One region of the Ruminococcus sp. J1101004sp1_RTP21198st1_B9_RTP21198_201120 genome, then DNA from elsewhere that is predicted to be linked to it. Evidence: riboswitches for the same ligand, from Rfam matches in the RefSeq annotation. Region 1 holds a riboswitch; each other region holds the start of a gene.

Evidence for each region. Region 1 has a riboswitch for cyclic di-GMP ahead of AB5618_RS11115 (hypothetical protein). Riboswitches for the same ligand answer to the same signal wherever they lie in the genome.
Region 2: another riboswitch for cyclic di-GMP. It lies ahead of AB5618_RS00945 (transporter substrate-binding domain-containing protein); the one in region 1 lies ahead of AB5618_RS11115 (hypothetical protein).
Region 3: another riboswitch for cyclic di-GMP. It lies ahead of AB5618_RS00915 (extracellular solute-binding protein); the one in region 1 lies ahead of AB5618_RS11115 (hypothetical protein).
Region 4: another riboswitch for cyclic di-GMP. It lies ahead of AB5618_RS07425 (transporter substrate-binding domain-containing protein); the one in region 1 lies ahead of AB5618_RS11115 (hypothetical protein).

The regions. Positions count from the first base shown of each region.
Region 1 is NZ_JBCOMI010000014.1:39,510-47,072, forward strand. It holds gene AB5618_RS11100 (DUF1385 domain-containing protein) at 1-668, opposite strand, end outside; gene rpmE (50S ribosomal protein L31) at 738-941, opposite strand; gene rho (transcription termination factor Rho) at 1,110-2,777, opposite strand; gene AB5618_RS11115 (hypothetical protein) at 3,423-4,448, opposite strand; cyclic di-GMP riboswitch class I at 4,618-4,701, opposite strand; gene AB5618_RS11120 (LacI family DNA-binding transcriptional regulator) at 4,890-5,921, opposite strand; gene AB5618_RS11125 (MBL fold metallo-hydrolase) at 6,020-6,847, opposite strand; gene AB5618_RS11130 (carbohydrate ABC transporter permease) at 6,870-7,563, opposite strand, start outside.
Region 2 is NZ_JBCOMI010000001.1:216,435-223,997, forward strand. It holds gene AB5618_RS00940 (response regulator) at 1-2,475, shown strand, start outside; cyclic di-GMP riboswitch class I at 2,627-2,702, shown strand; gene AB5618_RS00945 (transporter substrate-binding domain-containing protein) at 2,903-5,770, shown strand; gene AB5618_RS00950 (hypothetical protein) at 5,929-6,102, opposite strand; gene AB5618_RS00955 (DUF3786 domain-containing protein) at 6,089-6,727, opposite strand; partial or broken gene AB5618_RS00960 (DUF6444 domain-containing protein) at 7,049-7,204, shown strand; partial or broken gene AB5618_RS00965 (DapH/DapD/GlmU-related protein) at 7,205-7,393, shown strand; gene AB5618_RS00970 (DUF1897 domain-containing protein) at 7,436-7,563, shown strand, end outside.
Region 3 is NZ_JBCOMI010000001.1:201,237-208,799, reverse strand. It holds gene AB5618_RS00920 (ATP-binding protein) at 1-4, opposite strand, end outside; gene AB5618_RS00915 (extracellular solute-binding protein) at 18-1,790, opposite strand; cyclic di-GMP riboswitch class I at 1,879-1,954, opposite strand; gene AB5618_RS00910 (DNA mismatch repair protein MutS) at 2,147-3,754, opposite strand; gene AB5618_RS00905 (LysR family transcriptional regulator) at 3,878-4,765, opposite strand; gene AB5618_RS00900 (adenylosuccinate synthase) at 4,949-6,250, shown strand; gene pyrB (aspartate carbamoyltransferase) at 6,247-7,188, shown strand; gene AB5618_RS00890 (aspartate carbamoyltransferase regulatory subunit) at 7,188-7,563, shown strand, end outside.
Region 4 is NZ_JBCOMI010000009.1:1,359-8,921, reverse strand. It holds gene AB5618_RS07455 (flavodoxin) at 1-30, shown strand, start outside; gene AB5618_RS07450 (carboxymuconolactone decarboxylase family protein) at 59-826, shown strand; gene AB5618_RS07445 (aldo/keto reductase) at 837-1,841, shown strand; gene AB5618_RS07440 (ATP-binding protein) at 2,365-3,618, shown strand; gene AB5618_RS07435 (transposase) at 3,722-3,988, opposite strand; gene AB5618_RS07430 (hypothetical protein) at 4,581-4,781, shown strand; cyclic di-GMP riboswitch class I at 4,916-4,991, shown strand; gene AB5618_RS07425 (transporter substrate-binding domain-containing protein) at 5,166-7,563, shown strand, end outside.

The DNA of each region.
Region 1 (7,563 bases):
ATAACCAGGAACAGAAAGCTTGTTCCGCAGCGTCTGTGGAATCTGGAGCTCTCAAGCACGTTCTCCACAGTAAGTGGCTTACCATTTTCCACACAGTTGATACATTTGTGTTCAGCACCATGATACATAAAGGTTCTCTGAATATCCTTCATTCTGGAGATCAGAATCATGTATCCCATAAACAGACCCAGCTTCACAAACGCTTCCACAATGGTAACCACCACTTCCGAAGCGCCTACTTTACGGCAAAGACTGGCCAGTGCATAAGGAAGCAGCATAAAGGCTGCAATGGAAATTACAATAGAAATGGCCACAGTTACATAGAGCAAGGCTTTAAATGCCTTGTCTTCTTTTTTCTTCTTGGCTTCCAGTTCTTCTGGAGAAAGAGCAGCATTCTTTCTGGTCTCTTCCTCGTCCTCCTCATCACCTGCAATTTCAGCTGAATACATAAGGCATTTCGTTCCGGTTACCAGAGAATCGATAAAGCTTACCATTCCGCGGATAATCGGTTTCCGCCAGATCCTGGCTTTCCCGAAAATGCATTTATAATCTTCCACTTTTACTACAATTTCTTTATCAGGACGTCTTACTGCAATGGAGTATTTATCCTTGTGGCGCATCATAATGCCTTCCATTACAGCTTGTCCACCGATATTGGATGGTTTCATTTTATCCTCCAGTTACAAAGAAAGGTTGAGATTTCCCAACCTCAACCTTCTCATTCAGTAATATTCAAATTATTTATTCAGGCCGTATTTCTCGTTGAACTTATTGATACGTCCACGAGCCTGACTAGCTTTCTGCTGTCCTGTATAGAACGGATGACATTTGGAGCAGATTTCTACGTGGATATCCTGCTTGGTAGATCCTGTTACAAAAGTATTACCGCAGTTGCAGGTTACAGTTGCCTGATAGTAATTCGGATGGATTCCTTCTCTCATGATTTTCACCTCTCTATATTTATTCTATTTTATTTGCGTTGAATCTGACGAATTCACACTTTACACAGCCTACTGATTATAGCATGGCGTTATGAGAAATGCAAGTTATTTATAAAAATTTCTAAAACTAATCCCAGATAATATTCTGCACGGTGTTTTTTGTGAACATTACAATTTCTGTTTTTTTACCATTTGCACAAATTCAGCATTATTTGCAGTACGTGCAAACATGTTCAGGATCTGTTCCACTGCCTCATCAGACTTCATTCCGTTAAGAGCCTTTCGCATAATATATACAGCTTCCTGCTCGTCTTTGCTCAGAAGCAGATCTTCTCGTCTGGTACCGGATTTCTGAATGTCGATGGCCGGGAAAACCCGTTTCTCCTGAAGCTTGCGGTCAAGAACAAGCTCCATATTGCCGGTTCCCTTGAATTCTTCGTAAATAACGTCGTCCATTTTGCTTCCGGTGTCAACCAGTGCAGTGGCCAGAATGGTAAGGCTTCCTCCCTCACGCATATTACGTGCTGCACCAAAGAAGCGCTTCGGCATATGAAGTGCTCCCGGATCAAGACCTCCTGACAGAGTTCTTCCGCTTGGAGGAACAACCAGATTATACGCTCTTGCCAGTCTGGTAATGGAATCCAGAAGGATCACAACATCCTGCTTATGTTCTACAAGGCGGCGTGCACGCTCTACAACCATCTCGGATACACGCTTATGATGCTCCGGAAGCTCATCAAATGTGGAATAAATAACTTCCACATTCGGTCCCTGTATTGCTTCCCTGATATCGGTAACTTCCTCAGGACGTTCATCAATAAGAAGAATGATCAGATGCATATCCTTGTTATTCTTAAGAATAGATTTCGCGACATCCTTAAGCAAAGTAGTCTTACCTGCCTTAGGCGGGGAAACAATCATACCACGCTGTCCCTTTCCGATAGGGCTGATCAGATCTACGATACGCATGGCAGTAGTTCCGCCGGGACGCTCCATGATCAGACGTTCATCTGGGAAGATTGGGGTCATGTTTTCAAAATTGTATCTCTTCTGTCCCTCACTTGGATGGAAACCATTGATAGACGTTACATATAAAAGGGCACTGAATTTCTCCCCCTGTGTTTTAATACGGATATTTCCCTGAATTATATCCCCTGTCTTCAAATTAAATCTGCGGATCTGTGACGGGGAAACATAGATATCATTCTCTCCTGGAAGATAATTCTCACTTCGAATAAATCCAAAACCATCCGGCATAACCTCCAGGATTCCATTGGCCTTTTCGCCACTGTCAAGCTGGACCGTTTCAGCCGGAACATTGTAAGCATTGCTTACCCCCTCTTCTGTACGGTTCTCACTGGCTGCGCCTGTACGGGGCTGTTCCGTTTCCTCGGGTCTTAATTCGGCTGGCGGAACCACTTCTACAGGTTTCGCTACAGTAGTGCGCTTCACAAAGTTCTCCGGTCTGTTTTCTCCATTATAACTGTTCTGACGTCCTGCATTTTCATTTCTGCCATAATTATTGCTGCGGTACTCAGGATTACGCCGTATAATGGTACGGGATCTGGTTGGTGCTTCTCTTCTCTCCGGTGAAGAAACACTTCCCGTATTTTCTGTTTTTTCTGCTGCCACAGGCTCTGGTCTTGCAGGTATGGTATTCTCTTCTGCTGTTCCGGAAATAGTCTGCTCATTTTCTGCAGTCTGTTCTTTCCTGTCCTCTTCCAGCATACGTTCAATTAATTCAGGCTTTCTCATAGTAGAAATGCCCTTCAGCCCTCTGGCTTTTGCCAAGTCTTTCAGCGTAGCCAGGGATAATGATTCATACTTTTCTTTCATCAATCATCTACCTCTTCGACTAATACAATTCTAAAACACATTTCAATTTTGATTTAACGGGATACAAATGTCTGATTAGACAGAAGCTATATACTGAATTATAAAAACATCCTTCAAAAAACTTATTAAAGTTGATTCTAACACATTTCAGGCGCCGTGTCTACATCCATTCCAAATATATATTACTGTTCACTTAGGACCAGTGACCCCAATATATCTATCCCTGCCTGCAAGAAAGTGATAACCTTTGTTTTGTATTATACACACCTAAGGTTTTTCATTGCAAGAATTTTTTGTCGACACATATCCAGACTCTTCGACATAGTTACTGTTCACTCCGTGACCAGTAACACGCTTCGCGATACACAGAAAGACGAACCTTCTTGTGACAAGCACAAGAAGTAGCGTTTGCTGCGCAAACTTAATTCTCGGGTTTTCTGTGAACTTTGTTCACAAAAAACACCTCGCGGAATGTTACCAGTGAACAGCAACTCGACATATATAAGATTAAGGTTCTCCCGGTGACAAAAAGGTAAGTACCATCTGTCACTTACCTTTTTATAAAACACTATTTTCCCGCGCCTGTGGTATCCACAGTAAAACACCCGGAGATATTTCTCCGGGTGCCGGTCATCTTTAAAATCATTAGTTCCAGAACGCTCCATAAATCTTCTGAATCTTAGCGATCTGTGCATCTGTAATCTGATTCAATGCATTCTGAACAGCTGCATAAGTCTGTGGTCTGGTGCTCTTCAAGGAAGCATTGTTCAAGATGTAATCCTTAACAGATTCTGCAAAATATTCGGAAGCATTCTGTGTTACATAGGCTTTATTAAAGGCTGTAACATTTGCCTTCTCAGCTGCAAAAATGCTCTGGAAGCTTGCTGTCTTATCTACATTTCCTGCGATGAATGCGAGGAAATGACCCAGCTCATGATAAACAGAATCATCAATCTGCTTCATTGTAATAGATCTTGATCTTGCATCAAAATATCCGGAATAGTTAACAGATGGATCAACAACAAGCTTAAAGCCCAGCTGCTGATATGCTGCAATTACACGATTGTCCATCTTACCTGCAACACTTGCTACATTTGCTACATTTGCTTCGTATTTGCTCTGGTTCTGTGAAGAGCTTGCTGCTGCAGTTGCCTGGGCAGCGGAAGTACCAGAAGAAGTAGTGCTTACAGCGGTCTCATTGGCAATTGATACCTGCTGTGTAGTTGTTGTCTGAACAGTTGTTGTGATCTTGGATGTAACAACTTTCTTTTTGGATTTCTTGGTGTATTTCGCTGTTGCTTTGGTAACAACGGTTGTCTTGGTATCTACTGTTGTATTACCGGATTTATTTGTTTTATTGGTTACTTTTGTTTTGGTTTTCAGTTTCTTGGTGTAGCTCTTCTTGGAAGCCTTTTTTAATTTAACAGTCTTCCTGGTTGTCTTGGTACTGGAAGTAGTCTTCACAGTAGTCTTCGGCTGAGAAGCCAGTGGAGTTTCATCTTCTATGATGGAAGTCTCCATGATCGGATCTGTATAACTGGGGAATTCAGGTGTTTCTCCTGCTCCTGAGAATAATGAAACGCCGCCGATCACTGCTGCCAATGCTATGGCAGCACAACTGGAAACAACTTTTTTATTTGCGAGCCACTCTGTTAATTTCTTTCCTTTCATAAATAACACACCTTTCTTGAACCATAATGTAACTGACTTGCCGCTATCTGGAAACTATCAGTCCCATCAGTTTGTGGAAATAAAAAACCGTTTATCAGATTAAATAAACGGTCGCCACAAATAGAAGAACCACGTCTCCTGTCATATTACATTACCTAATCAATATCAATGCGGCAACCGGCTGTCATAGTCCTGAGACCTTAGACCCTTGGCTTTGCGTCCCTGTCTTTCAACAGGTTTGCCTTTTATTCATTTCTTATAATAAAGCAAACTGTCACTTTTGTCAACGGAATTCCCTTGTTAAAACTTACAAAAATCCGTCTAAAAAGTACGAAAACAAAAAAATCTGTAAAAATATCTGAGCGGATCGTAGCGCATGATAATCCTTCTCAAATATTTTCACAGATTCCTTTTCGATGGCCGGATGGCAACAGCTACACCTTACAGCTTGCGCGTAGACTCCCGCTCTATAAGAGTTCCGCCCAGTATTTGCCGTTTCACTACCTTTTTCCGGTCGATCATATCAAACAGGGTACGGACGCTCTGCTGGGCAGTTTCCACTCTTGGATATTTCAATGTGGTAATGGATGGATGATAATATTCCGCAATATCCTGACCATCTGCTCCTGCCACACAATAATCCTCCGGTACTCTTTTGCCGCTGTCAATAATTGCTCTGCAGGCGCCTACCGCCAGAGTATCTGAAATTGCATAAATACAGGAAAAATCCACCCCCGATTTCAAAAGCTCACAGGTACAGTTATAACCATTCTCAATCGTATAGATTCTTTTACCTGGTTTTAAACGAATTATAAGCTTCTCATCGTACTCCAGTCCATTTTTCTCCAGTGCTCTTTTATAGCCATTGAGATGGCATCTTCCAAGACCTTCATCTCTGGAAGTAATAAAGGCGATCCTTTTATGACCGCAGCTGCACAGATAATCAATCATGTTCTGACTCTCAATCTCTGTATCTGTCGTCACAAGGGCACTTTTAGGATAAGCTCCTGTATCCTCCGGAACTGTTTTTCCAGAACTGCTGATCACATACGGAACTCCCAGCATTCTCAACCTTGACTCGTCATAATCATACATACCGCCAAGGAATATGATTCCTTTGACTTTTTTCTCTTTTTCCAGCTGAAGGGCAAGCTCAACTTCATCTTCATCATTTGCTACATTCTGCAATACCAGGCAGTATTTCCTGTCACGGACTTCCCTCTCCAATACATGCAGCATAACACCCCAAAATGGGTTGCTGATTTCTCTTACTATAACTGCGATCGTATTGGAATCAGTTCTTTTCAGATTTCTGGCACTATTATTCGGTACATAATTGTACTCTCTGATCGTATCCAGAATCTTCTGTTTCGTTTCCGGATTAATGTCCGGGTGATTGTTAATTGCCCTAGACACTGTGCTGACTCCTACGCCGCACAATTTCGCAACCTCTTTAATTGTTATCTGCTCCATAATCGCTCTCCTGCAACAATGTATTCATTATATATGTCCCGGCATATTATGGCAAATGATTTTTAATAAATTTATAATGATTTTTTTATCATTTTTTATTAACAAATATGCTTGTCATTATAAGCGATGTTTCCTTTTCCATATTTGAAAAGGAAAGCTGGTTCTGAAGACATATGGCTGAAGTCAATAGGCTCCGGTTTTGCAGTTCCTTCTACGATTTTATCAGCACATGTGATAAGATCGTGAAGAATTGCTTTTCCGATCGGACGTAAAAAATGTCCTGGGAAAATAAGCTCAAAATCTTCTTTATCTAGCTTCTTTAATCCCTCTGCATATTCCTTTACTGTTGAGGAATAGGTATCAAAAATCAGGATTGGAGTTGACACTACACTGTCTCCGGCGAACAGGAATTTATTTTTTCTATCCAGGAAAACTACACTTCCAGGAGTATGTCCCGGTGTAAATAATACTTCCAGGCTTCTGCCGCCCAGATCAAAGATCTGATGCTCGCTCAGCGGCAGCATCTGGAAATCTCCAGGCTCACGACCTTCAATTATGTACTCTGTTCCATAAAATCCCGGTTCCTTCTTTGTTTTTTCAACATAATGCTTCCAGCCGCTTCTAAGTTTTTCTGTATCTGCCATTTTGAAATCTTTTTCACTCAGATATGCCTTTCCGAACTCGTGATTGCCGCCCACATGATCCAGATGTCCATGTGTATTTAATACAACATATGGCAAATCAGTCAGGGTTTCGATCACCTTTTTCAGATTTCCAAAACCTGAACCGGTATCAATCACAGCTGCACTTTTTTCACCTTTTACCAGATAAATAATGTCTGCTCCGAACTCATCGATTGCCCAGACATCCTCTGCTACCAGCTGAACTGTATAGCCTTCAATTCTCTGTAAATTAATATTGTCCATTTTCTGCCGTTCTCCTTTTCAATTACATTTTTACTGCACCTGCGGTAAGTCCGCTGGTGATATATTTCTGTGCTGCAATATAAATGATTATGATTGGAACCATGGACAGAGTCATTCCGGCAAGCATCAGATTCCACTCAGATCCGGAGGTACTCTTAAACATATAAATAGCAACTGTCAGAGTTCTCAAACCACTGTCTGAAACATACAGGTTTGGCATAAGGAAATCATTCCATGTCCACAGGAAAAACAGCACCAGAAGAGTTATGCTTGTGGAGCGTACCAATGGGAAAATTACCTGCCACATGCAGCGGAACATGCCACAGCCGTCAATTGCTGCTGCCTCTTCCAATTCCTTCGGAATGGACTTCAAAAAGCCAACATAGGTAAAAATACCGAATGCTCCGTGGAAGCCGGCATACAGGAAAATAAGTACGGTCAGGTTATTCAAAAGGTTTGCGTTGGTCAGCTGTACAGAAAGCGCGATCATAATGGAATGGAACGGAATGATCTGTCCAAGGGTGAAAATCAGATACAAAACATTTCCAAGCTTTCCAGGGATGTGCGCAATTCCATATGCAGCCATAAAGGAAATGATGGTACATACCAGCATGGTTCCCAGGGTTACATATGCTGAATTTCCAACTACTCTCCAGAATTTCAGACGTTCTATAGCTTCTGTAAAGTTTCCGGTATAGAGATAATGCGGAAAAGAA
Region 2 (7,563 bases), on a different contig from region 1:
ACTCCCAAGGCTCATGGAAACTATCAGGGATTTGAATATGATGCCATCGCCATTGCTTATGAAAACTCTAATATCGTAGATGTACTGGATATTTCTGCTTTCAATGGAAATGCACAGAGTTTTATTGTTCATCCGGATGGCCGTGTTGTGATCGATCATTCTTCTGAGTTATGGGGGAATGTATATAATTTCTTCGGTGTTCTGAGAGAGCATTCTGATATGTCTGAAAAAGAGGTCAATGAGCTTTCGGAGAAGTTTAAAGCAGGACATACTGGTGCGATGCTGGTAAATCTGGATGGAAGGAACTATTATCTGGTCTATGAAAAATCAGATATTCAGGACTGGGTATTTCTGGGACTTGTACAGGCAGATATTGTCAATGCCAGTATGAACAGCCTGCAGAGCAGTACAATGCTTCTTGTTGGTGCGGTCGTGTTCTGTATTGCTGCTTTTCTTATCAGTCTTATTATTCAAAAAAGCAGGACAAATCTCAGAAGAAAGGATACGGAGATCCGGTACCGGGATGAGCTGTTTCAAAAGCTTTCAATGAACGTGGATGATGTCTTTCTGATGCTGGATGCAAAAACATATCAGGCAGATTACGTCAGCCCAAATGCGGAAAATCTGCTGGGTATTACGGTAGAACAGATTCGTAGAGATATTCGTGTTCTGGGAAAATTGCATCCGGCGGAACATGAAGATCCGGAGAAAAATTATCTGGAAGAAATCAAGGTTCATGAACAGCGAGAATGGGATTTTGAATATGTTCATCAGAAAACAGGGGAAAAACGCTGGTTCCATAATATTGCAATGGGTAGTGAGGTAAATGGAAAAAAGAAATACATCCTGGTTCTGTCGGACCGTACCTCGGACTGGAAAATGAACCAGGCACTTTCTGAGGCAGTCCGTGCGGCGGAGACAGCAAACAGGGCCAAGAGTACCTTCCTTTCCAACATGTCTCACGATATCCGGACACCAATGAATGCGATCATCGGCTTTACCACACTGGCTGTAAGCAATATTGATGATAAAAACAAGGTTCGGGATTATCTGGGAAAGATCCTTTCCTCCAGTAACCATCTGCTTTCCCTGATCAATGATATCCTGGATATGAGCCGGATTGAGAGCGGAAAGATCCATCTGGAAGAAACGGAGGTCAGTCTGTCGGATGTGCTTCATGATCTGAAGACGATCATCAGCGGGCAGATCCATGCGAAACAGCTGGAGCTTTATATGGATGCCATGGATGTGACAAATGAGGATGTCTATTGTGATAAGACACGACTGAATCAGGTGCTGCTGAATCTTTTGTCCAATGCGATCAAGTTTACTCCTGCTGGCGGAACCGTTTCTGTCCGGCTGAAACAGTATCCGGGTCTCCAAAGAGGCAGTGAACTGTACGAGATCCGGGTGAAGGATAACGGAATCGGTATGAGTCAGGAATTTGTACAGAAGATCTTTTCTCCTTTTGAGAGGGAGCGGACTTCCACTGTAAGCAGGACTCAGGGTACAGGACTTGGTATGGCCATCACCAAGAATATTGTGGATATGATGGGCGGCACCATTGAGGTCCGGACAGAGCAGGGGAAAGGTACCGAATTTATCGTCCGACTGCCATTCCGGACTCAGCCTGAGCACCAACGTATAGAGAAGATCATAGAGCTGGAAGGTCTTAAGGCTCTGGTTGTAGATGACGATTTTAATACCTGTGACAGCGTGACAAAAATACTTGTGAGGGTTGGAATGCGTTCGGAATGGACACTTTCCGGTAAGGAGGCTGTTCTGCGTGCACGACAGTCTATGGAGCTTGGGGATGCCTTCCATGCTTATATCATCGACTGGCGACTGCCGGATATGAATGGTATTGAGGTCACCAGACAGATCCGCAGTCTTGGTGACGATACACCGATCATTATTCTGACTGCTTATGACTGGTCAGACATCGAAGTGGAAGCCAGGGCTGCAGGAGTAACTGCATTCTGTGCGAAACCTCTGTTTATGTCCGATATCAGAGATACCCTGATGACTGCCATTGGCCAGAATCAGGCTGAGCAGGAGAAGCCTGTTCTTCCGGCGGCATGCTCAGATTTCAGAGGCAGATGTATACTGCTTGTGGAAGACAATGAGCTGAACAGTGAAATTGCGGTGGAGATCCTTAATGAATATGGCTTCCTGGTGGATACTGCAGAAAATGGGGCAGAGGCAGTAGAGAAGGTCAAGAGGTCGAAACCGGGCGGTTATGATTTGGTGCTGATGGATGTGCAGATGCCGGTAATGAACGGATATGAGGCCACGAAGCAGATCCGTGCCCTTAGGGATCCGGCACTGGCAGGAATCACCATCCTTGCCATGACGGCCAATGCTTTTGACGAGGACAGAAAGAAAGCGTTGGAATGCGGTATGAATGGATTCTTATCCAAGCCAATCGTTATAGAGGAATTGATCAGTACATTACAAAATAATCTGACAGATTAGTAATAAAAACCTGCTAAGAAGTTCGGTTAACAACTTTTTAGCAGGTTTTCAAATTATTTTTAAGCGTTAAAGCGGTGAGGTTTTTCTTGTGTAAAGTGGAGCAAGGGAGTATAATAAAATCAGTTTTTTTGTATAATTTTAAATGCTCTAATATGGAAATCGGCAAAACAGATGAAAGTCTGCGACGCAAAGCTACAGGGCCTGTAAAATGGCAGCCAGTTGCATGAAATGAGATGCGCTGCCTGTTTGGCAGCGTTTTTATCACCCGGGGCATTGCAGAGATGATGGAAATTACACAGCAGCAGTACACAGCAACAGGGATGAATGCACATATTGCAAAACCGATTGATATAAAAACAATACTTGCTGTTTTTGACCTGGTGTTTGGAACATCATAAAACACAAACGGATGAAGGAAATAAAAAATATGGATAAAAGTAGAAAAAAATCAGCCGTACTATTTGCATGTATATTTGTGGTCCTGGGAATGTGGATGATGTTATCGGTACACTGCCAGGCTGCTGAAACGAATAATGATGAAAAACAGCCACAGACCATCCGTGTCGGCTCATTTGAGGATACCTTTAATTATGTCGATAAAAACGGTGTCAGACGAGGTTATGGCTACGAGCTCATGCAGGCTCTGGCAGGTTATACCGGATGGAAATTTGAGCATGTGAAATGTGACTGGTCCAACTGTTTTGATAAGCTTGAAAATGGTGAGATTGATATCATGGGCGATATTTCTTACACCGATGAACGTGCACAGAAGATGCTTTTCCCGGATGAACCCATGGGTGAGGAAAAATATATCCTTTATGCTGATTTATCGGATACGGATATTGGGACGTCTGATTTCAAATCTATGGACGGTAAACGTGTAGGTGTGCTCATGGGTACTGAGCCTGAAATCATGCTGACAGAATGGGAAAATAAGAATGGCATACATACAGAACATGTAAATGTGAATAATAATGATGATGTCGAAAAGAAATTAGCGAATCATGAAATCGATTGTTTTGTATCTCTGGAGGAATCCATCTGGTCTGAACAGGGAATATCATCCGTTACCACGATTGGTAAATCCGGCATATATTTTGTAATAAATAAAGAGCGCAGCGATATCAAGACAGAGTTGGACTGGGCTATGCGTCAGCTGGATCAGGATAGTCCTTTTTTCAAGGCGGATCTGTATAAAAAGTATTTTACGCTTGATTATTGTCAAAGTCTTACAGGCGGAGAAAAGTCCTGGTTGGAAGAACATGATGGTATCCGGATCGGATTTCTGAGTAATGATGCGGCAGTATTTTCTCTGGACGAAGAGACTGGAAAACTTACCGGTATGCTGGCAGAATATTTCTCTTATGCCAAAGACTGTCTGGGAAATCAGACACTGGAATTTAATATACAGGAATATGATGATTATGATGAAATGCTTCAGGCTTTACAAGAACGAGAGATTGACATGATTTTTTATGCTGGCAGGAATCCATATTTTGCAGAAAAAAACGGATATACACTTACAAACACAGCCTGGACCTACAGCCTGATGGCGGTAACAGATGAGGAAAAATTTGATGAGAATAAGGTGTATACTGTAGCTGTGCCCAGGGAAAAATATGCCTTAAAACAGCATATTGCATTCAGTTATCCCCAATGGAAGCTTATAGATTGTGATTCGCTTGACGATGCAGCAGATATGGTCATTCATGAAAAAGCAGACTGTTTCCTCATGGGCGCAAGTCAGGCACTAATATATGATAACAGTCAAAATTTCAAGAGTATTCCACTTACAAAAACAATGGAGGCATGCTTTGCAGTTAGAAGTGGAGAGGGAACCCTCTTATCAATATTGAATAAAACCTTAAAGGCTATGCCGTCTGACATGCTTACAAGTGCACTTGCTATTTATGACAGTACAGCAGATAAGGTAACATTTTTGGATTTTGTAAAAGACAATATGCTTGCTTTTTTTGTTACGGCAGGATTTTTTGTACTCACTATCATTAGTATTATCCTCGTACTTTTACGGAAGGCAAGGAAAGCAGAAGCTGTCGCAAAGCTTGCTGCAAATGATACACAAAAGCTTAATGACAAGTTGGAAATCGCTCTGAAAAAAGCAGAAGAAGCTAATCTGGCAAAGACTCGTTTCCTTAACAATATGTCACATGACATCCGTACTCCTATGAATGCAATTCTGGGCTATGCACAGCTTATGGAGAATGAACTGAAAGGAAAGGATTTGCCTGAAACTTCAGAACATTTAAAAAAACTTCAGCAGTCAGGAAACCTCCTTCTGTCAATCATAAATAATGTACTTGATATGGCTCGGATTGAGAGCGGAAGGATGGAAATTGATGAGAACTATGGACGGATTGAGGATATCCGGCAGACTCTGTTTGAAATATTTGAGGATGAAGCAAAGAAAAAGAATCTTGCTCTTCATTACACAATAAATGTAGAACATGAAAATATACTGACAGATACTACCAAGGTAAAAGAAATATTTGTCAACATCCTGAGTAATGCCGTAAAATATACTCCAGCCGGTGGTTCTGTTATGGTAGATATAGATGAATTACCCTGCGAGGAGCCTGGGTACATGATTGTAAGGACCAGGGTGAGCGATACCGGAATTGGTATGAGCCAGGATTATCTGTCAAAAATTTTCGAAGCATTCACTCGTGAACGAAACACCACGAAGAGCAAAATCACAGGAAGCGGACTTGGAATGTCAATCGTAAAGAAATATGTTGATCTGCTCGGTGGAACAATCGATGTGGAGAGTGAGCTTGGAAAGGGCAGCACTTTTACTGTAACACTAAAACACAGGATAGCGGATGAAAGCTATTATGTAAAAAAACATGCTGAAAATCCAGAATCCTGCAGTGAAATACTTGAGGGAAGGAATATCCTTTTGGCAGAGGACAATGATCTGAATGCAGAGATTGCAGAAGCAATACTTGAGCGTGCAGGTCTTAAAACAGAACGTGTGGAGGATGGTATCCAGTGTGTAAACAGGATAATGCAAATGCCGGTTGGAACATATGATGTGATCCTCATGGATATCCAGATGCCTAAAATGGACGGTTATAAGGCAACACAGGAAATCAGAAATTTACCAGATAAGGACAAGGCGTGTATACCAATCATTGCAATGACAGCAAATGCATTTGAGGAAGATAAGCGGGAGGCTATTGCAGCCGGAATGAATGAACATATAGCAAAGCCAGTCCAGGCTGATAAGCTGCTGTCAATATTATCAGAAGTAATAAGGCAGCAGGAAAAATATTAATTGCATGTTATACTAATGGAGTGCCACTCTGGAAAATTGCATAGGACTTTTTTCTTTAAAGAGTGCTTTAACAATTTAATCTTTGAAAGTACCACGATATAAGAATGGGGAGGATTCCCTCCCCAAAAATATTTTTTCAGAACTTACATAAGTTCCTTTCAGATGCCATGATATGACCGGTATTCCAGGTACATTTCAATCATATTTTTTCTTACTGGAAGGTCTGTTTGTTTGAGAATTTCGCTGATTCCAGTAGCAGAATATCCATTTTTCCATAATAATTCAGCCGCACACTCAATCAGGAGTTGTCTGGATTCTTCACCTTTTTTCATTTCGCATTTCCTCGTTCAGTCTGGAAAACAGATGTGTAAGTGCAAACATAAGCGTTTCATAATGCATGTAATCTAAAGTATTCCTGTCTGCAAGAATTTGAAGACTTGCCGGGAACTCATCATCAGCTTCCCAGAAACGAATGATAATCGGCAAAAAAGGAAAAAGATTTAATTTAAAAGCAACATCTCCTTTTTCCAGTTCCTTTCCGGAAAGTGCTATACAGGCATTACGCAATTCAACGGTTTTTCCGTTAAAAAAGTCAGCGGTATTCTGAAAAAATCCGCTGCTCGTTGAGAGATTTCCTGTTCGGACAGAGGAAAGGCTGTTTATGTTTATAAATTCATGTGACAGATGGCATCTATCCTTTGAATAACATAAAACATCATAAATAGTCATTGCTTCATTGTGATTGGCTTCATGAATTATTTCAAAATCATTATCTGACCACTGAACACTTCCCGTTTTTCGTTTAATACGATAGGTACGGTTAATAAAAGTAATATATAACCAGTCAGAATTGTAATCTAATGAATATTTATGTATCATTGTAGCCTGATTATATTGCAGGAAAACATGTGCTGTAGAAATTTTTATTTTATCATAATTAGTCAGAGCTTTCGTCATATACCCCTCCAAGAATATTTTTGTTGTAGTTATTTTAGAATAGACTAATTGGTCTATAAAATCAATGCTTTTTGTGCCATTTTGTTATAGCAGGTCAAAGGAACAATGGCTGTAATGAGGATCAGAGGGATAATAGTAGTAACGAATAATACGCGAGAGTTCTGTAGAGGGTCTGGCGTTAGAGGATTGGATTAAGGAAGTATCTTTTTTGTCTGACTGGTTTTTTTACGGCATTTCCGTTACAATAGAAATATAAAAAATCGCGGAAAGAAGGTGGTCTGAATGCCAGTTAATATCACAGAAGAATTCGTTCGTTTTCTGATGAAGCAAAACGAAGAACAAAGTGCTCGCATTGCTGAGCTTTCTGCTGAGATTACAAGTCTGAACCAGACCATCCGAGAACTGAAAGAGCAGTTAAACAAAAACTCAAAAAACAGTTCCAAGCCACCTTTATCTGACGGACTTAAGAAGCATGATTGTAAAACACAAACAGCACCAGTTATCATTGGAAATAATGTATGGATTGGTGGCGGGGCTATTATTTTACCAGGAGTTACTATCGGAGATAATGTTGTGATTGGAGCAGGCAGTATTGTAACAAAAAGTATTCCCGACAATGTGATTGCTGCAGGCAGTCCTTGCAGAGTGATCCGTAGGAATCAGTAACAAACATGTTTTATCCAGATAAATATATAAGTGGGAGGTATTATGCCTGAAATACGGAAGAAAATTGAATTACTACAGAAAATTGCACATCGATTTAATGAGGCAAATATAGAGTGGGCTTTAGGCGCATCTATGCTGCTGTACTTTAAAGGTATTATTTCAGAATTTCA
Region 3 (7,563 bases), on a different contig from region 1:
GCATCCTTTCCCTCCGCTTATTTCCATTCAGCGTCTGCTTCACTTAAAGTCTTAAATTGCCCAAAAAATTCTTTTGCCGCATCCATACCTACAATACCACTGTCTGTCACTTCTGTTTCTGATGCCAGTTTTTCACTGATTCCGGAAATTGCAACCTGATAAGTCTTCTCATCTTCCAGCTCCATCGGACTTACCAGCACATAAGGATAATTGTTTCCTGTACCGGCTGCATCATATCCTTCTTTATATAAATCCTGAATCTGTTTTCCTGTTAATCTGACCGTCTGGATTGTCTGTGACCAGCCTGTCGGAAGAATGGTACAGATGTCATAGTCTGTAATATTCTTTGCATACAGTTTTCCGCTCACGCCACCATTGTTCTGGTTAGTGCCATTTCCACTGATCCATGTTCCAAGGGATATAAGAGCAATGTCACTTCCGGTCGCCTCGGCAAAGCATCTGCCCACCAGCTTTGCACAGCTTTCCTGTGAGATTTCCTCTGTAGCTGTTGTGAACACTTCCGGCTGATTATTTACCACGCTGTCCTGATCCTCATCCAGCTGATCTGCTACATCCTTTATTGATGCCTTATCCTGCATGAATTCCAGCATTTTGGTTCCGGTAGTTACAATCGTATTTTCCCATCCAGAATAAATAAACGGTGTCGTATTCCCTGCATTGATAAAATCCGAAATATCTGCATAGTAGGTATCATCCGCCTTTGCATCTTTAAAAGGAAGTAGTCCTGCTTTTAATGTGCTCTCCGGATACAGGGCACTGGTTCCTTCTACCGTAGACAGCACCTTCATGACTTTTAATGCATCTTCAAGTTTCTCCGGATTATTTTCCAACTTTTTATTCAATCCGTAAAAACGGTTTACATTTAAAATAAATACATTCTGGCTTCCATCTTCAGACAGGTATGGCATCAGACCAAATTTGTCCGTTGTATCTTCTGAGTCCATAATGCCATTCTGTGGTCCCAATAGAAACAGTGCGTTTCCCTTTATAAAAGCTTCTCTTGTTTTACTATCATCTATCGGATCACTGTTGCTGCTGTCAAACATACCGATGTCTTTCCATTTTTGGATATATTCCATGCTGTCCATCATGCCTTCCGTGTCACTGACATTTGCCTTTCCTGACAGGTAATCTTTCTGCCACTGCTTTCCAGACAAGGTACCAAGGAATCCCGCATCCGCAATATTACATATATACTGGAAGGCAGAACCCGGATACTGAATCTGTGCCATACATAACGTAACTCCTGCTTCTTTTGCTTTGCCTGCAAGTTCTTCAAGCTCTGTAAAAGATGTTGGCAGCTTCCAGCCATGTTGCTCAAGCAGTGTTTTATTATAAGTGATTCCATAACAGTTGTACAAAGATGGAAGCATATAAAGTGCACCCTCATCGGATACCTCTTTCAGACGTGATTCCACATAATTATCTGTAAAATCGTATCCGGAGAGATCAATCATCTTATCACTGACATCCACCACATCTGGCTTATAAAAAGTCTGTGTGCAGATATCCGGAAGATCATCTGCCTCTAACATATTCTGTAGATAGGTTGTTGTATTTGACCCGCTATACGTGATTACTTCGAGATTAACCTCTGGATATGTTTTATGCACCTCTTCTATAAAGCTGTCCACCTCCAGATAAGGAGCCATAAAAGTAATTGCTTCGTGTTTCTTTGATGTTTCATCTGTTTTCCCACACCCTATAAGTCCTGTTGCTGCCACACATGCCAAAATAAGACATACACTTTGTACTTTTTTGATTTTCATATTTTTCTCTCTCAAATAAAATTATTATTGTTACATCTATGAAGTAACACCGTAAAAAAACACTGTCTCACAGACAGTGCACATCAGTTCATGCAACTGGCTGCCATTTTACAGGCCCTGTAGCTTTGCGTCACAGACTTTCGTCTGTTTTGACGATTTTCTTATTATAGCTTTTAAAATTCTGCAAAAAACCTATTTTATTATACTCCATCGCTCCACTTTACACAAGAAAAACCTCACCGCTTTAACACTTAAAAATAAAAAAAGAACAGCCGATACATATACTCGAACTGTTCTCCTTCTTCCGAAGTCCACGCAGCATTGACATTACTGTTTCCAGACATGATCTGCTGAATTTATAAGGCATCCCAGATTCCTTTATTTTCAAAATTAAATGCCGCATTTCGTGCATCCTCTACAATTTCCTTGTCATAACCTAACATATCCAAAAGCTGAATCGCATTTCGGGATGTGGCTCTTCCATTTTTCAGGACATAGGAAAATACCACCTCTTTTTCCTGTACGTCTTCCTCAAAATGATAGTTTTCATACTGGGAATCCAAAATGTACGACAGTTCTATGTCATGAGTAGCTGCAAAAGGCAGCACCCATTTTTGCCGAAGTGCATTTAAAATTCTGGATGAAGCAGCAATCCTCTCAACCGTATTTGTACCTCGAAGCACTTCATCAATAATACATAAAAGTGGCTCCCTTTTCTTACTTTCTTCCAATATTCGTTTCAGCGACTTGATTTCTACAATAAAATAGCTCTCTCCACTCTCTATATCATCCCGCAATGCCATAGATGTCATAACTTTCAAAAACGGTGCCTGGTAGGATGAACAAGTACAGGTAACAAGCGTCTGGGCAAGAATACTGTTCATTGCAACATTTTTTAGGAATGTAGATTTTCCGGATGCGTTAGAACCGGTTACCAAAGTTCCTCCGGCTACTTGAAAGCTATTGGCAACTGCCTCCTGAAGCAGTGGGTGATACAGATCTTCTACAGCCATTTCAATCTGCGTGACACCACTTTCCCAGCTTTTAAACTCAGGTTTGCACCAAAGCGTAAGAAGTTCCCGAAAAGACGCAATGGAAATACACGCGTCCAGTTCTCCAATATTATCAATAAGCTTCAAAATAGAGTCCGTTTTGTCCTGAATTTTTTTCAAAAGACCGTTATAAACCAGAATGTCTATATGAGTCAGCATTCTGATATAGTCCATAAGAATCTGTGCCGGATCTCCTCCATCTGTATTTTTACTGGTCAAAAAAATTGCTTTCCGGTTAAGACCCTTAAACACCGCTCTGGCTTCTGCAATAGCAGACATCTGCATTCTTGTTTCTGACCATTGCACATTCTTTATTTTTTCTGCAACAGATAACATTCGAAGCAAGTGTGCATAACAATCCAGGTAAGCTTCGATTAATTTTCGGTCATTGCCTGCATAATAAATTGTAATATTTGTTATCATTAAGACCATGAAGCAAAAAAAGCCAACTACTGGCTTCACAGGTAAAAGCACTGCAACATTCAACACCAGCAGTATCAACATAAACCAATGGATTCCTGTTTTTACCTCAGGAGAACTTTTAAGAGCCAATACCGTATCCGACAAAGAACCTAATCTCGTTTTTCCAATCTGCGACAGGAGCAGCTGCATATGCTCCCGTTCTTTTTCATGTTGGGAAAAAAAATCTATCAACTCATCTCTTTTGTCTATTTCAGCCTGAGAAAATACCGGTCTTCGCATCATATCATAAAGCACATCTTCCCCAGGAGAAGAAATCGTCTGATTTACCATCTTATAAAGGCGATCCATATCCAGATCATTCCAGGTAATATCGTCTATTGCAAAGCCTTCTTTTTCTCTTCGTCTAAAATAATGGGAAATCTGCTCAATATCGCCAGGCTCATATTGCCTGGTATACGGCTTCCCCCAGTTTTTTCGAATTTTAGTCAAGATACGCTTTTTATTTTTATAATTTTCATATATAATCCATAAAACAAATAGCAAAAGACATACTGCTATTGTCAAGATTACTGATACATATGGATTCATTCCGCTTTCACCTCTTTTATGTAATCAATTCAATAAAATTGTATTTTTTAGTTCTCTTGCCGCAGCTCCCATAGGATGCTGGCTGTCATACACCAGGCAGATCTGGCGCTCCGGGATTTCATCTTTTAATGGAATCTGTACGATCTCTTTTTTCAAAAGGGAAGGTACGGCCATTGGCTGGGGTAAAAATGCAAGCCCGAGCTCGCATTTTACCAGAGGCAGAATCTGGTCCGCAGTGGCAGCTTCCGTATCCGGGGAAAGATCCAGGCCATGAGATAAAAATACACTGTTGTAAAATTTATAGGTCATAGTTTCCCGCCCAAGAGAAATCATCGGATAGTTCTTTACCTCCCGAAGGGAAAGCTCCTGGCTGCCAAGGGCGGTAAAAGTAGTGCCTCCAACCAGAATCTCCTGAAAAGGCATGAGCATGATCTGTTTCAATGGGGGATCCACCTCTGCCGGAGTGGAAACTACTGCAAAATCAATCTTTCCGCTTTTAACGGATTCAATGGCTTCCGGTGTGGAATGGTTGTAAAGCTTCAGCCGGATTCCCGGATAAGTCATGTGAAAACTTTTTAATTTATCCAACAGAAAAATATTAAGGGCAGTTTCACTGGCACCGATGGCTACACTTCCGTGGGATAATCCGGAGCTGTCTGCCAGTTCCTCTTCTGCTGCCTGAAACTGCTCCATTGCACTTAGCACATGGGTATAAAGCCGTTCTCCTTCCGGAGTGAGCTGTACGCCGCGGTTGGTACGGATAAATAAAGTGGTATTCAGCTGTTGTTCCAGACAATTCATGGCCCGGGTAATATTAGGCTGGCTGTTGTTTAACGCCTGGGCCGCCTTGGTAAAGTTGTGGTATTTTGCCACATAATAAAAGATCTTATAATACTCGAAATTAACGTCCATAATATTTTTCCTTTTCTTTTGGCATATCATATATTTATTCCAGTTATATCAATTATAGTTTTTACTTATTTCTACGTCAAGCGTATTATGTACCCGAATAAAAAAAGAATGTTGCTGCAGGGCAAAAAGCGGTTTATTGTAATAGGAAAACAGCAGCCCGAACAGTTTTCAAAGGAGGAACAAATGCTTACAGCAGTAACCGGTATTAACTGGGGAGATGAAGGAAAAGGACGTGTGATCGATCTTCTTGCAGAGCAGGCAGATGTGGTTGTCCGCTACCAGGGCGGAAACAATGCAGGTCACACAGTGGTCACCGACCAGGGCAAATTTGTATTAAATCTTCTCCCATCTGGTATCTTACATCCAGGTGTGGTGTGCGTCCTCGGGGACGGAATGGTGGTTGATCTGGAACATCTTTCCCGCGAAATCCATGAAATAGAGAAAAAAGGAATCCGGGTTACACCGGATCATCTGAAGCTTTCAAAGCGTGCCACGATTTCCATGCCGTGGCACAAGGTACAGGATGAGTTAGAAGAAAACCGGCTGGCAAAAACCGGCAATGCTTTCGGTTCTACCCGCCGTGGAATCGCCTACGCATACAGTGACAAGTACCGTAAAAAAACACTTCGCCTCGGAGATCTTCTTCATTTGAAAGAGGATTCCGTAAAAGCCAGACTAAAAACCATGCTGGAAGCAAAGAACCTGGAGCTTGCAGGCTGCTATCATCAGGAACCAATGTCTTACCCTGCACTTCTTACCTGGTGTGAGGAACAGGCTGAACTTTTTGGATTCTATATTGGAGACACGGGTGAGTTTCTGGAGCAGGCACTGTCAGAGGGCAAAAAGGTAGTGCTGGAAGCCCAGCTTGGAGCCATGAGGGACATTGATTATGGTATTTTCCCCTACACCTCAAGTTCCTCTACTATTTCTGCTTATGGTCCCATTGGTGCTGGAATCCCTGGAAAATCTCTGGATCATGTAGTCGGCGTTTTAAAAGCGTATTCCACCTGTGTTGGCGCAGGTCCTTTTGTGGCAGAACATGCCATGTCCGATGACTGGGAAGAAGAGCTGCGGAAAGCTGGCGGTGAATATGGCGCAGCCACTGGCCGGCCCAGAAGGGTAGGGCCATTTGATGCCGTAGCCAGCCGCTATGGATTAAAATGCCAGAATGCAGATAAGATCGCACTTACCAAAATGGATGTTTTAAGTTCCATGAAGGAAATCCCTGTGATCACAGGCTATAAACGTGACGGTGTTGTGGTAACAGATTTTGATTCTATGGATGAACTGGACAGTTATACTCCTGTAGTAGAAATGCTTCCAGGATGGAAATGCGATATTTCCGGATGCCGGACTTATGAAGAACTTCCGGAAAATGCAAAAGCCTACATCCGTATCCTGGAGCAACTTCTGAACCATGAAATCCAGTTTATTTCCGTCGGAGCCAGACGGGATCAATTTTTAACAAAAGGAGCCTGGTTATGAGACATTTGATTGATCCACTTGATTTTACCCTTGATGAATCTACAAAAGTTCTGGATCTGGCAGACCGCATTGCAGAAAATCCGGAAGTGTACAGCCATGTAGCGAATGGAAAAAAGATTGCCACTCTTTTTTACGAGCCAAGTACCAGAACCCGCCTTTCCTTTGAATCTGCCATGCTAAGCCTTGGAGGAAAATCCCTTGGCTTTGCAGGTGCTGAGCAGTCCAGTGCCACAAAAGGAGAAACGGTAGCCGATACCGCCCGGGTGGTAAGCTGCTATGCAGATATCATTGCAATGCGGCATCCCAAGGAAGGCGCTCCCCTTCGCGCCTCCATGTATGCCACAGTGCCGGTAATCAATGCCGGAGATGGCGGACATAATCATCCGACCCAGACACTGATCGACCTCATGACTATCCGCCAGAGAAAAGGTCATCTGGATCATCTGACAGTAGGCTTTTGCGGTGACCTGAAATTTGGACGGACGGTGCATTCTCTGGTAAACAGCCTTGTACGTCATCCAGGAAATGAGTTTTACTTCATCTCCCCGGAAGAGCTTAAAATCCCGGATTACGTAATTGAAGAGACCTTAAAACCTAACCATTCTTTTTACAAAGAGGTCACCAGCCTGGAGGAAACACTTCCCAAGCTGGACGTGCTCTATATGACAAGAGTCCAGAAAGAGCGTTTCTTTAACGAAGAAGATTATGTCCGATTAAAGGATACCTATATTTTAAACCGCGAAAAGCTGAATCTGGCACAGCTTGATATGCCAGTTCTCCATCCTCTTCCAAGAGTAGATGAGATTGCCACAGATGTGGATCAGGATCCAAGAGCCGCTTATTTTGACCAGGTACAAAACGGAAAATACATCCGTATGGCCCTGATTATGGCTCTGCTTGAAATTCCGGATCCGCTGACAGGAAGGACGGTGCTGTAATGTTAAAGATTGAATCTATCCAAAATGGAATTGTGATCGACCATATCCCCGCTGGAAAAGGAATGGATATTTACAAGCTCCTGGAACTGGACTCCCAGAAGCAGTCCGTTGCCCTTCTGCAATCGGTAAGAAGTGAAAAATATGGCTGTAAAGACCTGATTAAAATAGAAGGAATTACAGAGCCTAAGCGTCTTGAAGTCCTTGGTTACTTAAATGAGGGTGTCACGTTGATCGTGATCCGTGACGGAAAGGTAGTAAAAAAATATCATCCCATTCCGCCAAAAACATTAAAGAATGTAATCAAATGCAAAAATCCCCGCTGCATTACCAGTACGGAAGCAAACTGTGAGCACGTCTTCGAATTGTCCTCCAGCG
Region 4 (7,563 bases), on a different contig from region 1:
GAAATCAGTGAGTGGGTAAAATCTTTATAAATAACAGTGCTATGGAGGTATACAGAAAATGGGAAAAATAGTACAGACAGCAGGAAGAAATGCACTTGGTGAATTTGCACCGGAGTTTGCACATTTTAACGATGATGTCCTTTTCGGTGAAAACTGGAATAACCAGGATATTGACGTAAAAACAAGAAGTATCATCACAGTGGTTGCTCTGATGGCTTCCGGAATTACAGATTCTTCTTTAAAATATCATCTTCAAAATGCAAAAAATCATGGTGTAACACAAAAAGAGATCGCCGCAGTAATCACACATGTCGCATTCTATGCAGGATGGCCAAAAGCATGGGCTGTTTTCAATCTTGCAAAGGAAGTGTGGGAGACAGGCGAAGGAGATTTGCCATACGAAGAGGAAGCGATGCGGGCGCATGCAAAAGAGATGGTATTTCCAATTGGTGCACCAAATGATGGCTTTGCACAGTATTTTTCTGGCAGAAGTTTTCTTGCACCGATCTCCACTTCTCAGGTTGGCATTTTCAACGTGACATTTGAACCCGGATGCAGGAATAATTGGCATATTCATCATGCAAAAAGCGGTGGCGGGCAGATCTTAGTATGTGTAGCCGGCCGAGGGTTTTATCAGGAAGAAGGCAGGGATGCGGTAGAAATGAAACCGGGTGACTGTATTAACATTCCGGTAGATGTAAAGCACTGGCATGGGGCCGCTCCGGATGAATGGTTTTCCCATCTGGCAATTGAGGTGCCGGGAGTGGATTGTTCCAATGAGTGGTGTGAGGCGGTATCGGAGAAAGAGTACGCTGGATTAAGATAAGGAGAGCACTATGGAATACGGTAAACTCGGAAATACAGATATAGAAGTGTCAAAATTATGTGTGGGCTGCATGAGTTTTGGGAAAGCTGGAACCATGCATGACTGGACGTTGGATGAAGCTGAAAGTGAGAATGTTATCAAGCATGCACTTGATTTGGGATATAACTTTTTTGATACAGCAAATGGATATTCAGCAGGAACAAGTGAGGAATATTTAGGTAAAGCATTGAAGAAAAATGTAGCGAGAAATCAGGTTGTGATTGCATCCAAGGTATATTTTAATGAAGGTCGTTTATCAAGACAGGCAATCATGAGGGAAATAGATGGAACTCTGTCACGTCTTGGAACCGACTATCTTGATTTATATATCATCCATAGATTTGACTATGATACACCAATTGAAGAAACTATGGAGGCACTGCACGATCTGGTAAAAGCAGGAAAGGTCAGGGCACTTGGTGCATCTGCCATGTATGGATATCAGTTTTATAATATGCAGTTAGCCGCAAGAGACAATGGATGGACACCATTTTCTGCGATGGAGAATCATTATAATTTGCTTTACAGAGAGGATGAGAGAGAATTGCTACCAATTTGTAAGCAAATGAAAGTTTCGTTAATGCCGTATAGCCCTCTTGCAGCCGGACATCTGGCAAGACCACAGTGGAAATCAGAGTCTCTTCGTGGAACCACGGATAGGGTTGCCATGGGAAAATATGATAAGACTGAAGCGGAAGACATACAGATAGTTAAACGTGTAGCGGAGCTTGCCGAAAAGTATAACTGCAAAATGTCCCAGATAGCCATTGCATGGCAGTGGGCAAAGGGAATTCTATCGCCTATTATTGGGGCAACCAAAACGCAGTATCTGGATGATTCAGCTGGAGCATTTGACATTAAATTAACTGCCGAAGACCTTGCATATCTTGAAGAGCCATATGTTCCACATGAGATAGTTGGTGCAATTGATAAAAATCCGGCGCAAGGTGTTATTTTGCTTGATGAAAAGAAATAAAGTTTCAGTAATCATAGAGTGTATGAATCGGAGAGGTTGTAGACGAGCATACACATGGAATGGATTTGTGGAAATGCTCAAGTATTACCCGTTAGCAAAACCTAAAACGTACTATTTATTGTTTATATTGAAGCGAATGTTACTATGAGGAGCCGTATGCGGGAAAGCCGCACGTACGGATCTGTGAGGGGCTAAGATTGAGAGGTCTTAGTCTACTCGACTGTTGAACTGAATCCGAAAAGTATTAGGGCGCAGAGGAGATAGAATCCTTTGCGTAAAAGACTAACGAACATATTTAATGAAACATCGGAACCATCTTCTTTTTGTTGTTTACCTATAATAACGATTGGAGTAGTCGATTATAGACACTGCAATCAAAAAAATCTGAAAATATATTTATTAACATTACATAAAAGTGTGTAGATGCACATAAAATGGGAATACATATTGAAATTCAGGTCGTTCTGTGATAGAATCTCATTACTAAAAAGTGTGTAGATGCACGGAAATGGGGAGTGTAACGATGGAGATTAAAAGAGACGCTTACCTACAGCAGCTGATCGAGCGAAAAGATAATGGAATGATAAAGGTGATTACCGGCATTCGTAGATGTGGCAAATCCTTTTTGCTATTTACCATCTTTAAGAGATACTTACTGGAGAACGGCGTTGATGTTGATCATATTATTGAAATTGCATTGGATGGTATTGAGAACGAGGAATTAAGAGATCCCAAGGTATGCTTCAAGTACATCAAGGATGCCATGAAAGACGACGGGAAGTATTATCTCCTTTTGGATGAAGTGCAGTTCATGCCACGATTTGAGGAAGTGCTGAACAGCCTGCTACGCATGAGCAATATTGATGTGTATGTCACCGGAAGTAATTCCAAGTTCCTGTCCAGCGACATTGTGACCGAATTCCGTGGCAGAGGTGATGAGATTAGAATCTACCCTCTCTCCTTTGCAGAGTTTTATTCTGTTTATGACGGCGATTATGATGATGCCTGGGATGACTACATGATCTACGGAGGATTGCCGCAGATCGTAAGTTTCCAGAGCGAACGACAGAAAGCGGATTATCTGAAGAACATCTTTGCAAATGTCTATCTGAAGGATGTTATTGAAAGAAATAAGATTCAGAACGTGGATGAGATTGGGATTCTGGTTGATGTGCTTGCATCTGCAATCGGCGCACCGACCAACCCTTCAAAGATTGCCAATACCTTTGCCAGTGAGCGCCAGATGACTTATGCTAATAAAACCATCTCCAAGCATATCGACCATTTGACAGATGCCTTTTTGATTTCCAAGGCAAGCCGATACGATATTAAGGGCAGAAAGTATATCGGTGCAAATCTGAAATACTACTTTACTGATCTGGGACTGAGAAATGCACGTCTGAATTTCAGACAGCAGGAGCCTACTCATATCATGGAGAACATTGTTTATAACGAGCTGCTGATCCGTGGCTACAATGTTGATGTGGGTGTCGTGGATATCTTCGATAAGGATAAAGAGGGAAAACGTGTTCGCAAGCAGTTGGAGGTTGACTTTGTGGTGAATCAAGGAAACCAGAGATACTATATCCAGGTTGCATATGACATGACTTCGGAAGAAAAACAGACGCAGGAGTTCAATTCTCTGCGTAATATCCCGGACTCTTTCAAGAAGATCGTCATTGTAAATGGCAGCAAAAAGCCTTGGAGAAATGATGAAGGTTTTGTCATCATGGGAATGAAGTATTTCTTGCTGAATGCGAATAGTCTGGAATTTTAAGTCGATTTGAGTTGTTGCTGTGGTGTTGTTCTATTTCAAAAAAGAGTGAAATGATATAAATAAGGCCACGGCTGATTTCGTGTTGGAACAGCCGTGGCTCAGTTTATTTTTTTATCCGTACAAACGAGACTGTTCCGCAGATTATGTAGAACAGACAGAGTACGATTCCGATAGTGAGAACATCAGATGCATAATTACCAGAACCACGAACAGGAATATCACTTGATTCCCGGAAGTCTTTCAGCCATTTTGTTAATGTGCTGTATCCGATGCCAAGATTTTCTGCACATCCACGTACTCCGAGATCTTTGTGATCCTGATAGTACTGGACTGCATCAAGTTTAAATTGTTTGTCATGTTGCTTTGCCATATGAGATCCTCCTTCAGCATGCCTCTATTGTATCATGCTTATGTGTATTTGGAATTTCTCATTTTGGCTTGTACTATTTATATTTTAGCACCATTGTGTTTCACAGTTTCCGACATATAAGTGTTACCTATAAGTTTAAGCTGAACGGCGGTGATATAAAGGCGGTACAGGGAGATTCCTTTTATAACAGGAAGAATCTGAATCCGCAGATCCATGATACAGAAAAGAGGACGATGATGGCAGGCTTATTTTTTGTTTGAGTGTTCAAACTTCTATGTGACAAACGTAACTGTCTGTGATATTATAAAAACGATATAAGCGAAAATGACTTTTGCGGAAACGAAAGTATCTTTATATTTTTTTATCCGTATACTTCCTATAATGAGAATGAATACTTGCAAAGTTGATTACTAATATTTTTTCGTTATTACAGGTACAATAAGAACATGTAATAGCGGAAATGAGGTATAGTTACTTGCAGATAGAGAAGTATATTGCGGATAAAATAACATCTTTGTGTGAAAAGTGTGATATCAGTAAATATAGATTATCGCAGCTGTCGGGAATTTCCTAGTCATCACTGGGAAGAATCATGGCGCAGGAAAACCTGCCGTCGCTGATCACACTTGAAAAAATATGTACAGCTTTGGGCGTGACATTATCACAGTTTTTTCAGGAAGGTAATTCAGAGAATCTGACAGAAAAACAGAAAGAAGTTTTAAGGATATGGAACAATCTGAGTACAAATGAGCAGGAAACAGTGATGTCAATGCTGCGTGGTCTTCGGAAGTAGAAGAACAGTTTGAGTATATGTATCGGCTGTTCTTTTTTTGTTTTTTGTCGTTAAAACGGTAATGTTTTCTTGTGTATACTAGAGCATTAAAGTATAATGAAATCAGTTTTTTTGCATAAGTATTAAAGCTATAATAAGAAAATCGGCAAACCAGATGAAAGTCTGGGACGCAAAGCTACAGGGCCTGTAAAATGGCAGCCAGTTGCATGAAATGAGGTGCACTGTCTGTTTGGCAGTGCTTTTTTATGGTAGAGCACTTGAATAAGTAATACAGAAGCTGTTTGGAAAAATATTGTGAAAAATAGCGGGGAGGTTATTGATAATTAATGAATGTAAAATTAAAATCTGGAAGCAAGCAACTGTAGCCTAGAGGAGGGGAGAAAGATGAAGAAGTGCAAATTAGTACAGAATATAATGAATTTCAAATTTTGTTACATTATATTTTGCACAATTATATGTTTTATTGTTTTATCCGTTCCTACATTTGCCAAAGAAAACTCTGACAATGTTATCCGGGTAGGATCTTTTGAGGAAACTTATAATGTAGTCAATGAAAAGGGAGAAAGAAGCGGCTATGGTTATGAGTATCTTCAAGATATTGCAGGTTATGCAGGATGGACATATAAATACATAACAAGTGATTGGAAAAACTGCTTTACACAGTTGGAAAATGGAGAGATTGATATTCTTGGTGACATTTCCTATACAGACGAACGTGCTGAAAATATGCTTTTTTCCGATATGCCTATGGGGGAAGAGAAATATTACATCTATACGGATGCATCCAATAGGGATCTTACAGCAGGAAATTTGGATTCTTTTGAGGGAAAAAATATTGGTGTGTCTAAAGATAATATAGTGGAGGATGTGCTTAATGAATGGGAATCAAAATATGGTCTGCATACGCAGCATGTCAATGTTTCTAATACCACAGAAATTATGGACAAACTGTCGAAACATGAAATTGACTGCTTCGTTTCGGTAGAAGAATCCCGTTGGGAAGAATCGGATATTTCACCGCTTACAAGTATTGGAGAGACAGAAATCTATTTTGCCATAAATCCCAAACGTCCGGATATCAAAGAAGCACTGGATAGTGCTATGCGCAGAATCAAGGATGACAATCCATTTTACACTGATGATCTCTACAGGCGTTATCTTTCTGCACAGAGCAGCTCGTTTCTTTCAAAAGAAGAAAGGGAGTGGATCGGGCAGCATGGAGCAATCAGGATAGGGTATCTGAATCAGGATGGAGGTATCAGTAGTGTAGATCCATCAACAGGTAAACTGACAGGTGTTATCACAGATTATGTGGATCTTGCCCAAAATTGTCTGCAAGGTCAGACTCTGGAATTTGAATTAAAGGGGTATGATACAAGAAGTGAACTGCTTCAGGCATTGCAGGATAGAAAAATAGACCTGATTTTTCATGCAAACCAGAATCCATACTTTGCAGAAACAAATGGATTTGCTTTGTCGGATACGCTATTGACTCTCAATATGGCAGCAATTACGGCAAAGGATTCTTTTGATGAAAATAAAGAGAATACAGTTGCCGTTGAAAAAGATGATTTTGCATTGAAAGCATATCTTTCATACAATTATCCGCAATGGAAGGTTGTGGAATATGAGACATCAGATGCAGCAGTAAAAGCAATGCAGAAAGGGGAGACGGATTGTATTGTAAGCAATTCAGGTACTGTTTCAGACTATTTGAAAAATGATAAGCTTCATAGTGTTTTCCTGACAAAAGAAGCTGATGTTCCATTTGCTATTCAGCAGGGAGAACCGGTTCTTTTGTCCATTCTGAATAAAACACTGACATCTATGCCTACAACTCAATTTTCAGGTGCAGTAGTTTCGTATAATGCTTCCTCACGAAAAGTTACAGCGAAGGATTTTATTCAGGACAATTTACTGACAGTTTCACTTATCGCTGGAATTTCTTTTTTCGTTGTTCTGTGTATAATTCTTGATTCTTTGAAAAAATCAAAACGTGCGGAAGAAAAATCCAAGAAGTCTGCTGAGCAGGCATTGAAGCTGAATCAGGAGCTTGAAGAAAAACAGCAGGAATTACAAAATGCACTTGTAGAAGCACAGAGTGCCAATAAGGCTAAGACTTCCTTTTTAAATAACATGTCTCATGACATCAGGACACCGATCAATGGCATTATGGGCATGCTTACAATTCTTGAAAAAAGCGGAAATGATGGTGAGCGGGCAAAAGATTGCCTGAATAAAATAAATGAGTCTTCGAAACTGCTATTATCATTGGTAAATGATGTTTTGGATATGGCAAAGTTAGAATCGGATACCGTGGTTTTTGGTGATGAATCCATCAATCTGGATCAGGTATGTAAAGAAATCACGGAGTCGCTATACTTTCAGGCAGAAGAAAAAGGACTTCATGTTATGGGAGAACATGATGATTACAGTGGTATATATGTTTGGAGCAATGCAGTTCATCTGAAAAAAATATTGATGAATCTGTTTACAAACAGTATGAAGTACAATAAGGTGAATGGTTCTATTTACATGAGTATGAGAACGATTGAAAGATCAGAAGATCACATGACATGTGAATTTAAAATAAAAGATAATGGAATTGGAATGTCAGAAGAATTTATAAAAAATGAATTGTTTACTCCATTTGTACAGGCAGATAATTCTCCACGTTCTGATTATAATGGGACAGGTCTGGGAATGCCTATTGTGAAACAACTTGTAGAAAAGATGGGCGGAACCATAACAGTTGAAAGCAAGCTTGGTGAAGGAAGCTGTT